One region of the Arthrobacter sp. A2-55 genome, then DNA from elsewhere that is predicted to be linked to it. Evidence: predicted binding sites of a transcription regulator. Region 1 holds the regulator's gene; the other holds the start of a gene.
The links. Region 1 encodes LexA, which represses DNA repair genes until DNA is damaged. Its sites were predicted from a motif close to TCGAACANNTGTTCGA; they were not measured.
Positions count from the first base shown of each region.

Region 2: LPN03_RS00380 (DUF6504 family protein) is a predicted target of LexA. The motif match lies at 2,114-2,129, and genes of this name have one in related genera.

Region 1 is NZ_JAJLOZ010000007.1:38,774-45,329, forward strand. It holds gene hflX (GTPase HflX) at 1-841, shown strand, start outside; gene LPN03_RS03695 (ATP-dependent DNA helicase) at 834-2,909, shown strand; gene lexA (transcriptional repressor LexA) at 3,004-3,747, opposite strand; gene LPN03_RS03705 (LysM peptidoglycan-binding domain-containing protein) at 4,101-4,478, shown strand; gene LPN03_RS03710 (histidinol-phosphate transaminase) at 4,545-5,642, shown strand; gene hisB (imidazoleglycerol-phosphate dehydratase HisB) at 5,845-6,471, shown strand; gene hisH (imidazole glycerol phosphate synthase subunit HisH) at 6,468-6,556, shown strand, end outside.
Region 2 is NZ_JAJLOZ010000001.1:84,552-91,107, reverse strand. It holds gene LPN03_RS00400 (SOS response-associated peptidase) at 1-190, shown strand, start outside; gene LPN03_RS00395 (hypothetical protein) at 243-773, opposite strand; gene LPN03_RS00390 (VOC family protein) at 938-1,372, opposite strand; gene LPN03_RS00385 (GNAT family N-acetyltransferase) at 1,416-1,922, opposite strand; gene LPN03_RS00380 (DUF6504 family protein) at 2,165-2,572, shown strand; gene LPN03_RS00375 (DNA polymerase III subunit alpha) at 2,565-6,200, shown strand; gene thrS (threonine--tRNA ligase) at 6,219-6,556, shown strand, end outside.

The DNA.
Region 1 (6,556 bases):
CGGGCGGGTCGGCACAGCCGGTGGCGGCATCGGCTCCCGCGGCCCCGGTGAAACCAAGATGGAACTTGACCGCCGGAAGATTCGCACCCGCATGGCCAAGCTGCGCCGTGAGATTGCGGCCATGAAGCCTGCCCGCGAAACGAAGCGGGCCAACCGCAAGCGCAATGCGGTTCCCTCCGTGGCCATCGCCGGTTACACCAACGCCGGAAAGTCCTCACTGCTCAACCGGCTCACCGACGCCGGCGTCCTGGTGGAAAACGCCTTGTTTGCCACGCTGGACCCCACCGTCAGGAAGACCGAGACCTCGGACGGGCTGGGCTACACCCTGGTTGACACTGTCGGATTCGTCCGCTCCCTGCCCACCCAGCTGGTGGAGGCCTTCCGTTCAACCCTGGAGGAAGTGGCGGACGCTGACCTCATCCTGCACATTGTCGATGCTTCCCACCCGGACCCTGAGGGGCAGATCGCGGCCGTGCGCAGCGTATTCGCGGAAGTCGGTGCCCTGAAAATTCCGGAAATCATCATTCTGAACAAAGCCGACATTGCCGACCCCTTTGTGGTGGAAAGGCTCCGCCAGCACGAACCCCGCACCGTGGTGGTCTCCGCCCGGACCGGGCAGGGCATTGATGAACTGTTGGAAGCCATCAGTGAATCCATCCCGCGGCCCAGCGTTGACCTGACCCTGTTGATCCCGTATGACAGGGGGGATGTTTTGAACAGGCTGCACCGCAGTGATGCCGAAATCATCAGCCTGGAGCACGGTGAACACGGCACCATGGCACATGTGCACGTTCGTGAAGACTTGGCCTCCGAGGTTGAGCCCTTTGTCCAGCATGGGTGATACGGCAACCGCCACCGGCGCAACCGGCCCGAACAGTTCCGCCGGCGAGAAGGCACGGGCTGCACAGGCGCTGGAGCTGCTGGACTGCGCCGTGACCGCCATGGGCGGGCAGCTCCGCGAAGGCCAGCATGAGATGGTCCGCCGCGTGGTTGACTCCATCGAAACAGGCAACCACCTGCTGGTCCAGGCCGGCACGGGCACAGGAAAGTCACTGGCGTACCTCATTCCCTTGATCGTGCACGCCCTCGACAGCGGAAAGCCGTCCGTCGTGGCCACCGCCACCCTGGCGCTGCAGGCCCAGATTGTGGGACGGGACGTGCCCAGGCTGCTGGCCGCCCTCGAACCGCTGCTGCCCCGGCCCATCGACGTGGCGCTCGTGAAGGGCCGCAGCAACTATGTTTGCCGGCACAAACTCGGGGGAGGCTTCCCCTCAGAGGATTCCTCCGAGGGCGCTTTGTTCAGCCTGGGGGAGGACTCGAGCGTGGCGCACTTGCCCGGCGCCACCACGGGACCCACCTCGCCGCTGGGGCGTGAGGTGGTGCGCCTGCGCGAGTGGGCAGAGGAAACCGAAACAGGCGACCGCGACGAACTGCTCCCCGGTGTCACGGACAAGGCCTGGCGCCAGGTGTCAGTGACGTCCATGGAATGTCTGGGCGCCCAAAAGTGCCCGCTGGCCGAGACCTGCTTCTCCGAATTGGCCCGGGCCAAGGGTGCCGAGGCCGACATCGTGGTGACCAACCACGCCATGCTTGCCATCAGCGCCTTTGAAGGCATTGCTGTGCTGCCGGACTACGACGTGGTGGTGGTGGACGAGGCCCATGAGCTGCAGGACCGGGTCACCGGCGCCGTCACCGGCCAGCTCTCCGTGCAGATGGTCCAGGCGGCGGCGTCCAGCACTCGCAAGCACACCGGAATCTCGGTGGATGCCCTGCATGCCGCCGCCGCCGCACTGGACCTGGCGTTCGCGGGAACGCCGACAGGACTGCTGCCCAATGGACTCAGTGAGTCCCACACGTCCGCCGTCGAACAGTTGCGGGACGCAGCCCGGGCGGCACTGTCCGATTCGAAGCCGGAAGGCAGTGCCGCAGCTGATGGCGGCCGCTCCATTGCCCGGGCCCGGCTGAACCTCATCTTTGACCTGTGCGAAAGGCTGCTGGCCGCCGGCGATTCCCGGGAGGTGGTGTGGGCCTCGCGCCCAGGCACGTTCAAGCCGGGGCAGGGCTATCAAAAGGCCGACGACGGCGAACCGCCTGTCGTCAACATCGCGCCCCTCAGCGTGGCCGGCAAGCTGCGCGAGGGACTCTTCGCGGACCACACCGTCATCCTGACGTCCGCCACGCTGGCCATTGGCGAGTCCTTCCAGGCAACGGCCGGGGGACTGGGGCTGCTGGGCGCCGGTGCACCCGACTGGACCGGGGCGGACGTCGGGTCACCTTTCGACTATCCCAAGCAGGGGATGCTGTACGTGGCGGCGCACCTGGCCAAGCCAGGCTTTGGCAACTCGCCCGAGCAGCTCGCCGAACTGGAGGCACTCATCACGGCCGCGGGCGGCGGCACCCTTGCCTTGTTCTCCTCGCGGCGGGCCGCGGAAGACGCCGCGGAGAAGCTCCGGAAGAAGCTCAAGGTGAAAATCCTCTGCCAGGGGGACTCCTCCATGGCGGGGCTCATCAAGCAGTTTGCCGACGAACCGGACACATGCCTGTTTGGCACCATGTCCCTCTGGCAGGGTGTGGACGTCCAGGGCGCCTCCTGCCGGCTCGTGGTCATTGACAGGATTCCGTTCCCGCGCCCGGACGATCCCCTCGTCACGGCCAGGGCCCGCGCCGTGGCCCAAAGCGGCGGCGATGGGTTCATTGCCATCTCCGCGACCCATGCGGCCATCAGGCTCGCGCAAGGGGTGGGGCGGCTGATCCGCTCCAGCAGCGACCGCGGTGTTGTCGCAGTCCTTGACTCCCGCCTCGCAAATGCCAGCTACGGCGGGTTCCTGCGCGCCGCGCTCCCGCCGTTCTGGTCCACCAAGGACCGTACGGTGGCCCTCTCAGCACTCCAGAGACTGTCCGGCAAGTAGGGCCGGCCCGGTGGGCGGGCCGGCTGCCCAGCCGGCTGCATCGCCAGCTGGGCAGCCTGCCCGCAGACCCCTCCCGGTCCTGCTGCGGGCCTGCCTACAGGCTGCGCAGGACTGAAACCACTTTGCCCATGATCGTGGCAGTGTCGCCGAGGATTGGCTCGTAGCGGGTGTTCTGCGGCAGCAGCCACGTGTGGCCGTCGCGCTGGCGGAAAGTCTTGACTGTGGCCTCGTCCTCAAGGAGGGCGGCCACGATTTCTCCATTGTTGGCCGTGTTTTGGCGCCGCACAACAACCCAATCGCCGTCGCAGATGGCCGCGTCGACCATGGAGTCGCCGGCAACCTTGAGCATGAAGAGTTCCCCGCTGCCCACAATCTGGCGCGGCAGCGGCATGATGTCATCCACGACCTGGTCGGCGAGGATGGGCCCGCCGGCTGCAATGCGGCCGACAAGCGGCACAAATGCCGTGTCGGAGGAGCTGCTGAGCTCGGCGAAGTTCAGGCCGTTGGAGCTGCGGATGCGGTTGGGGGCCTCAACTCCCTCGATTTCCACCATGCCGTCGTCCAGGACCAGGGGGATCAGCACTTCCATGGCGCGAGGGCGCTTGGGGTCCCGGCGGAGGTAGCCGTGCCGTTCCAGCTGGGTCAACTGGTGCGTGACGCTGGACAGGCTGGCCAGGCCGACGTCGTCGCCAATCTCGCGCATGGACGGCGGGTAGCCCTTGTCGGCAATGGAGCGCTGGATGCATTCCAGGATCTTTTTCTGCCGCACGGTCAGGCCCTTCATGCCCGCCCTGCTGGGGGCCTGCGGGATGCGGTGCGGAGGTTCCGGTAGCGCCATGGTCCTTCGGTCCTTTCGTGGCCTGCAGCCATCTGCCTGCATCCACTCTGTCTGCCTGTAGGGGCCCGCCTGTGCGGGTGGCCCATAAATGTCAGTGCCTGCTGGTGGACTGCCATTAGCAGCTAGTCCTTGACTTCAAGATTAAGCCAGAATCGGGCGAATTTCAAACATTTGTTCTATCGAGTCTTGGCAACAGTCGTCAATAGATGCTAAAACTGTAGTACATCGGTTAGAACATACGTTCTAGCAATGAAAATGTGTATGGAAGTTGGCTCCTGCGGAACCGCTGCGGCACCTGCCCTGGGCAGGAAACGCACAGGATGAACCTCCATGGTGTGAAAGGAACTTCGATCATGAGTGCTTTGGTGTTTTCCCAGGCGGGACCCCATATTCCAGCCCGGCCACTGACGCTGACCCGGCGTGGGCGCGTGCTGTTGCTGGGCATCCCCTCCATCCTTGTCGCGTCGGCCCTGGTTTTCACCCTGTTGGCGGTGCTGCTCGGGGCCATTGCAAGCCCGGCAAATGCCGCCACCACCCACAGCTCGGTGGACATGGCTGACTACGCGGGCACCGTGACTGTCCTGCAGGGCCAGAGCCTCTGGTCGATAGCAGCCGCCAGCGACCCCACCCGCGACATCCGGGACGTTGTCTCCGATATCGTGGCGCTCAACGGCCTGACCACGGGCGTCCTGCAGGCCGGGCAGCAGCTTTACGTACCCCGCGCCAAGTGACCACATGGTGGGACGCCCGCCGTCACGAGTTCGTAAAGCTGCTCCGGTTCACCTTAAACTGGTCCCATGGACCAGTTTGAACGCCTCAGCCAGCTTCCGCTACGCGACGATCTGCGCGGGCGCCATCCCTATGGGGCACCGCAGCTGGACGTTCCCATCCTGCTCAACGTCAATGAAAACACCTTCGGGGTTCCGCTGGATGCCAAGGAAGCAATCCTGAAAGCTGTGGCGGACGAGCTCGACGGCCTCAACAGGTACCCTGACCGGGAATTTACCGAATTGCGCCGTGCGTTGGCCGCCTATTTGGGACACGGCCTGACCGAGGAAAACATCTGGGCCGCCAACGGATCCAACGAGGTGCTGCAGCAACTGCTCCAGGCCTTCGGGGGCCCGGGCCGCAGTGTCATGGGGTTTCCCCCCACATATTCGATGTACCCGCTGCTGGCCAGCGGCACCGGCACGGACTATGTGGCCGGGACCCGGGATGGCGACTTCGGCCTGTCCGCCGGGTCGGCCGCAGCCCAGGTGCGCCGGCAGGCCCCCAATGTTGTCCTCCTGTGCTCGCCAAACAATCCCACGGGCACCGCGCTGGGGCTTAACGTCGTGGAGGCGGTGTATGAAGCAGGCGAGGCGTCGAAGGCCATTGTCATAGTCGATGAGGCCTATGCGGAGTTCTCCCACACCGGCACCCCCAGTGCATTGACGCTGCAGGAGGGCCGGCCGCGGCTGGTGGTCTCGCGGACCATGAGCAAGGCGTTTGCCCTCGCCGGCGCCCGGGTCGGGTATCTGGCGTCTGCACCCGAAGTCGCCGACGCCATCCGCCTGGTCCGCCTGCCGTACCACCTGTCTGCCATCACCCAGGCCACGGCCGTGGCTGCCCTGCGCAATTCGGATTCCCTGTTGGCGAATGTCGAAGCCATCAAGGTCCAGCGGGACCGCATTGTCACTGAACTTGAAGCGCTTGGGCTGACCCCGGCGCCGTCTGACTCCAACTTCGTGTTCTTTGGCGGACTCCAAAGTCCACAGGCCGTGTGGGAGGGGCTGCTGGCCGCTGGCGTGCTCGTCCGGGACGTGGGAATCCCCGGGCACCTTCGGGTGACAGCAGGCACTGAAGCCGAAACCACCGCCTTCCTTGACGGGCTGCGCACCATCCTGGCCCGTTAGCCGCCCCACCCGAGAGCGGGGGCGGCCCCGTCGCCGCTCCCATGCCGCCCAACGGGGTCCCACGCCGCCAACAGGGGCCCGGCCCGGTTGGGCGGATGGGCATCCGCCCTCCTAAACTGTTAGTACACCAAGCGCGCGGCCGCCGCCCATTGTGCCCATCGGAAGGCGGGCGGCAGCCAACAATCCAAAGGACCTCCTGACAATGACTGAGAACAGCCCGCAGCCCGCCCAGGGACGAACGGCACGGCTGGAACGTGCCACGAGCGAATCCAGCGTGCTGGTCGAGATCAACTTGGACGGCACGGGCAAGTCGACCATTGACACGTCGGTGCCGTTTTACGACCACATGCTGACTGCGCTCTCCAAGCACTCACTCATTGACATGACCGTCAAAGCCACCGGCGACACCCACATCGATGTCCACCACACCGTGGAGGACGTGGCCATCTCCCTGGGTGAGGTGCTGCGGGTGGCCCTCGGCAACAAGGCGGGCATCCGGCGCTTTGGCGAGGCCACCGTCCCCCTCGACGAGGCCCTCGCCAACGCGGTGGTGGATGTCTCGGGCCGCCCCTACCTGGTGCACGGCGGAGAGCCTGCGGGCCAGGAGTACCATCTGATCGGCGGGCACTTCACCGGCTCCCTCACGCGCCACGTGTTCGAGGCCATTACCTTGCATGCGCAAATCTGCCTGCACATGACGGTCATTGCCGGCCGCGATCCCCACCACATCGTGGAGGCCCAATTCAAGGCGTTTGCCCGCGCACTGCGTGCCGCCGTCGAGCCGGACCCCCGGGTCACCGGCATTCCGTCCACGAAGGGACTGCTGTGAGTACCGACTCCGTCGAAACTGGCACTACGGCCAGGCCGACAGTCACCGTCCTCGACTACGGTTCGGGGAATGTCCGCTCAGCCGT
Region 2 (6,556 bases), on a different contig from region 1:
TCCTGTTCCGCTGGGGCAGGACACCCTGGGTGAATGGCTGGACCCGGGAAATACGACGCCGAAAACTGTCTTGGACGCAGTCCTGGCAGAGTCCTACAGCCTGGCTGCCGGTTGGGTGCTGGACCTGGTGGGCCCCGAGGTTGGCAATGTTCGCAACGATTCGCCGGAGCTCATGGCACGTCAGGCCTGAGCGAATGTCAGGCCAGGCCGGCCGCCGGACCAGCGGCTGCGGCACCATCCCGTTAGATAATGCTGAACAGGCACAGGGCCAGCGCCACCGCGGCGAGGGCTTCCTGCACCCCGAGTGCCGGCTGGATTCTTGGCGCTGAATCCTTCGGCATGGCGAAGGTGCCCAGCAGCCAGCCCGCGCAGGAGAGGCTCAGGATCACGGCCACTGCCATGTGTTGGATGATGGTGGCCAGTTCCTGGCTGGCACCGGCATGGTGCACGGTGTTCAGTGCCAGGGAGGCCCACAGGGCGACGGCCGAATATAGCAGGCGGTAAACTGCCGCCCCCCTCCCGGTCCCGGGAGGGCGTTCGCCTCTGCCCGCCGGTGCAGCCACCCGCCAGAGGAACCACATTCCCGCGCAGCCGGCGGCAGCGGCGGCAGCCGGAGACCCTATCAAGCTCCACAGCATTGCACCCGGGGCGAGGGCGGCAACTGCCAGTGCGGCACCATCCACCCTGGCCGGAGCCGATGGTGCCGTGACGGCCCGGGCGGCGCCCGCCAGGACGACGAGCACCAGGAGTGCTGCAACTGCTATGGGGATCATGGCCGGGGCCGCCTTACTCTGTGCATGCGAAAGTGCCGTCCTCTACGGGTGTGGGCACAGCCAATGGTCACACGCCAAGCTGGGGGAATTGGCGGGACATGTCGCGGGCGCAGCAATTTCGGGCAGATTCCCAGCCTGTTCACAGCGGGGATCCACATGGGGAATTAAACTGTGACGCGGCCCGTGTCGTCCACATCCCAGGTGGGGTTGTAGGCCACTTCCCAGCGGAAGCCGTCCGGGTCCGCGAAGTAGCCGCTGTAGCCTCCCCATGACTGGCGCGCCGGGTCGCGGACGACGGCGGCGCCGGCCTTGCGGGCCTGTCCCACCACGGCGTCCACCGCCTCCGGGCTGGACACGTTGTGGCTGAGCGTCACAGGCGGGATGGGACAGGCATCAAGGGCGGCTGGGTCCGTGCCAAGCTCTGCAGCCATGGCGGCCCTGTCCCACAGTGACAAAATGAGGCCATGGTTGACCTGGAGGAAAATGACCTCACCGGGGACGTCAAGCCGTGCCTCGCAGCCGAGTCCCGTGACGTAGAAGTCCCGGGAACGCGAAACGTCACGGACCCCCAGTGATATGAAATTCAGCCGTTGTTCCATGATGCCCCCTGTGTGTGGTCTGTTGGCACTCTGCAGCGCCGCCTCAGTCCTCGCCCTCTTCGGGCGACCAGCGGCGGAAGTCCAGGGACAGGTAGAGGGCAAGGGCGGCCGAGTTGCTGGCCTCCACCCGCAGGGCCACGTCCTTTTGGCCGTCGTTGAACAGGGTGTCCATGGTGGCCAATACCAGGTCCTCGGCCAATCCTTGCCGGCGGTGGAGGCGGTCGGTGATGAGTTCAATGATAAAGGGGGCGTCGGGCGTGTCGCTGCCGATGGCTCGTTCCACGACAAGGATTGCTGCCACGATTTTGCCGTCTTCATCCAGCGCAACATGGGAGGCGTTCGGCAGAAAATTCCCGTACTTCCCGGCCATGGAGGCCTTGATGTCTTCCAGGGCGGCTTGGAGCGATTCGCCGGCAACTCCGGGGTCATAGGCCGTGAAGTACAGTTCGCCCAGGCGGGGAAGGTCTGTTTCTTCCACCGTGCGGGAGGTTGTTTTGAGCTCGCGCTCCAACGGTGTGGTCCTGGCGATGAGGGTGACCATGTCAGTCATGGAACGCTCCTTATAGTCGTTTTGCGCCAGCAGCGTGGTCACGCCGATGACTATAAAGCCATGCTAGACGCCTCATGCCCTGGCAGCTATGTACATAACGCCCTGCGGCTGCTGTGAATGCCCGGCCCGGCGAGATGCTTCCCAATTGACGGCTTTCATGCCGCGTGATGTGAGCGTACACTGAATTACACTAGAATATACATTCTAGTAATTTTCGAAATCCCTGTAATAATGTTCCTTCCATGGACCGCCCTGCGGTGCCGGAGGTGGCCGGGTTTTTTGCGGTATGGACGGAGGTGGCAGCTTGGGTGGGCACATTTAGTGACTCCGTTGAGGTGTCCCTGTCGACAGCCGGCGTGCCGCTGCACTTGCTGTGGCAGGGGCGCCGTTACACCCTGGCGGCAGAACCCCTGTGCTGGTACCAGCGGCGGAACTGGTGGGATGAGGAAACCCGGGCCGCCCGGGGGGATGGGATTGGGCTGGTGGACCGCCAAATCTGGCGGGTCCAGGTCCACCGCGACGGCGCACCCGCCGGTGCTGCCCTGACCACCTTCGACCTGGTGCGGTACCAGCCGGGGGAGCGGTGGCGCATCATCAAGGTCCATGATGCCGTGGTTGAGCTGGCGGAAGGGCAGGATTTCAGTGCCTGAGAACCGGCATAAATTCGTACACCTCCATGCGGCCTCCGCTTACAGCGCCCACTACGGTGTTTCCTGGCCGGTCGATCTGGTGGAGGCTGCGGCCGCGGACGGAGCAGATGCACTGGCCATCACTGACCGGGACGGGCTGTATGGGGTGGTCAAGCATGTCAAGGCCTGCATGGCCTCCGGGATCGATCCGCTGCTGGGCGTGGACCTGGCCATCGTGGAACCAGGCGGGCTGGAACAGGCCGGGCAAGGCCTTGGGGGCCCGCCGGGACCGCGGCTGGCCCCACAGCCTGGCCAACGCCAGGGACCGGGTCCGGAGCAGGACGGCCGCGGGCTGGTGGAGTGTGGCCGGGTGGCCATTTTGGCGCATGGGGGCAGGGACCTGCCCGCCGGTGCCGGCTATGCCGCCCTGTGCCGGCTGGTGTCCTCAGCCCACTCCCGGCCCAGGGGACCCGTTGGGCTCACCATGGCGCAACTGGCGGCCGGGGTGCTGGATCCGGAAACCGGTGAACCGGCCTTGACAGTCCTGCTTGGCCCCTTTTCCAATGTGGGCCTTGCCATGGCCGGACGCAGGTATCTCCTGCCGCGCACCAAGTTTCAGGCCTGGGCGGCAATCATGCCCGCCGGCAGCATGGCGGTGGAAATTGTCAGCCACTTCAGCGAACCTGGCACCGCCCTGAGCACCACCCACGCGGTGCGCATGCTGAAGCTGGCCGAGGAATTCGGCGTGCCGGCGGTGCTGGCCAATGCCGTGCGCTACTGCACCCGGGACGACGCCCCCACGGCTGATGTTCTTGACGCGGCCCGGGCCATCGCCCCCATGCGGCGTGCGCCGGACCTGCAGCCCACCGGACAGGGCTGGCTCAAGGGCGCCACGGACATGCATGCCATGGTTCGTGAAATCGGACGCCAGGGTGGCTTCGGCGCACGGGAGCTTTCCCTCCTGTGGGCCAATACGCACCAGCTGGCGGACAAGTGCCGCCTCGATCCGGTCCATGACCTCGGCTGGAAACAACCCAGCACCCCTGAACCCGGCGTGCTGGGGCTGGCGCAGCCGGCGGAGCGCGAACTCTGGCAGCGGGTTGACGCCGGGCTGGGCTGGCGCTTCCCCGGGCTGCAGGGCGGACGGCTGGCCGCTGTGCGGGACCGGCTGACCCGGGAGATGGAAACCATCAACGAACTGGGGTTTGCCTCCTACTTCCTGACAGTCGCGGAAGTCTCCGAAATGATCCGCACCATGGGGGTGCGCCGGGCTGCCCGGGGCTCCGGGGCGTCGTCGCTGGTCAACTACCTGCTGGGGATCAGCGCCGTGGACCCCATCGCCAACGGGCTCTTGTTTGAACGATTCCTCTCCCGTGACCGCTCCACCCTGCCGGACATCGACCTGGACGTCGAAAGCGCCGAACGGCATGCCGTGTACCGGCGCATCTTTGAACGCTTTGGTTCCCAGCGGGTGACCTTGATGAGCATGCAAAACGCCTACCGGGCCCGGGGTGCCGTGCGGGACGCCGGACTGGCCCTGGGGATGGAGCAGGAGGACGTTGACGGGATCGCCAAGCAGCTGTGGCGGTTCTCGGCCAGTTCCTTCCGGGAAGCCCTGGCGGAAAAACCCGAGCTGCGTGACTTTGCCGCCAGGGTCGAGCAATCCCGGCGTGAAAACTCACTGCCCGAGCATTCCCTGGATGACCGGCCCCCGAAAGGAGGCGCCCAGCTGGACATGCTCGTGGACCTGACCGAAAGGCTGGACCGCCTGCCCCGGCACATCTCCATGCACCCGTGCGGGGTGATCCTGGGGGACTCCACACTGCTGAACCGCACCCCGGTGCAGCCCAGCGGACTGGGCCTGCCCATGAGCCAGTTCGACAAACATGACATGGACGCCATGGGCATGCTCAAGCTCGATGTCCTGGGGGTGCGCATGCAAAGTGCCATGGCATACGCCGTGCGCGAGGTCATCCGCCTGCACCCCTCCAAGGCGGAAGTGGTCGCCGCCGGCAAACACCCGGTGGACAGCAATGGGCAGGGACCGGCCTATGTGGGGGAGGACGGAACCATTGACCTGGACGCCGTCCCGCTCGACGACGAACCCACCTACGAACTGATCCGCAGCACACACACCCTGGGGTGCTTCCAGATCGAGTCCCCGGGCCAGCGCGAACTGGTGGGCAAAATGGCGCCGGCCGAATTCAATGACCTGATCATCGACATCTCGCTGTTCCGCCCCGGCCCCATGAAGTCCAACATGGTGAAGCCGTTCCTGGAAAACAGGGCCGGGTTCACCCCGGCACACTACGCCCATCCGGACCTGATGCCGGCCCTGGCCGAAACCCATGGGGTGACTGTTTTCCATGAACAGGTGTTGTGGACCCTCCACATCATGACCGGCTGCACCCTTTCACAGGCCGACGAGTACCGCCGCAAACTGGGGAACCCCTCGCAGGAGCCTTCCGTGGAAGAGTTCTTTCGGAATGCCACCCGGAAACGCCGCTACAGCCCGGAGGTCATTGAGGAGGTGTGGGGCACGCTGAAGGCCTTTGGCAGTTTTGGATTTTGCAAGGCACATGGGGCTGCCTTCGCCATGCCCACCTACCAGTCGGCCTGGCTGAAGGCGCACCATCCGGCGGAATTCTTGGCGGGGCTGTGGGAACACGATCCCGGAATGTACCCGCGGCGGCTGCTGGTGGCCGAGGCAAGGCGCATGGGCATCCCCATCCTGCCACTGGACATCAATGCCAGCACCGGGCATTACCGGGCTGAACGTTTGGCAGCCGCGGAAGGGCCGGTGACGGGCATCCGGTTGAGCCTGTCGGACATTTATGGGCTTTCCGGCACCGAACTCAAGCGCATTGTGGCCGGCCAGCCCTATGACTCGCTGGCAGACCTCCGCGACCGTGCCAGGGTGTCCCGGCCCATCCTCAAGCGGCTGGCGCAGCTGGGCGCCCTGGATTCCCTGCAGCGTGAAGCCCAAAAAGGGAGCGGCAACACCGCCAACCGCGCCGACCTCATTGCCCACGTGAACAGCCTGCCTGTGGCCAGGCAGACAAGGCGCAGCGAGCCCATGGAGGGGCAGCTGCACCTGCCGCTGGGGGAGCTGGAACTGGGCACCCTTGCCGCGGAACTGCCTGCCCCCACCCTGGCGGAGACGGTGCGGACGGAGCTGGACCTGCTCTCCCTGGATGCCAGCGCCCACCTGATGGACAGCCATGCGGCGTTGCTGAAGGAGCTGGGGGTGACAAAGTCGGACCAGCTGCTGGGCTTGCGCAACAACACCGAGGTGCTGGTCGCCGGGGTGCGGGTGGCCACCCAAACCCCGCCCATGCGCGGGGGGAAGCGGGTGGTGTTCATCAGCATCGACGACGGCACCGGCTGTGTGGACGCCACCTTTTTCACGGAGGCGCAGGAAAAGTCAGGCCCGCTGCTGTTTGGCACCCGGCTGCTGCTGATCCGCGGCCTGACCCGGCGGACGGGCCCGCGCGGCATCAGCCTGCAGGCGCTGGAGGCCTGGGACCTGGCCGAGCTGCCCTCACTGCCCCTCCCGCAGCCGGTGTTGGTTGGGGCAGCAGCAAACCGATACGATCAAGGAGGCCCCCAGCACCCCCCGTATGTTGCCGGGACTTATGGCCGGACATGACGAATCAAGGAGTTACACGTGCCAGTGGATACGCAGATCACCATCAATGTCGACGGCGAGACGACGACGGTGGCCACCGGCACCACCGGCGCCGAGCTGTTCTTTGAACGCCGCGACGTCGTCGTCGCCCGGGTCAACGGGGTCCTGACGGACCTGGACAGCCCCCTCGAGGAGGGCGCCGCCGTCGAGCCCGTCACCTTGGACTCCCCGGACGGGCTGAACGTGCTTCGCCACTCCACCGCACACGTCATGGCCCAGGCCGTGCAGCAGCTGCGCCCGGATGCGAAGCTGGGCATCGGCCCGTACATCACGGACGGCTTTTACTTCGACTTTGACGTGGCCGAGCCCTTCACGCC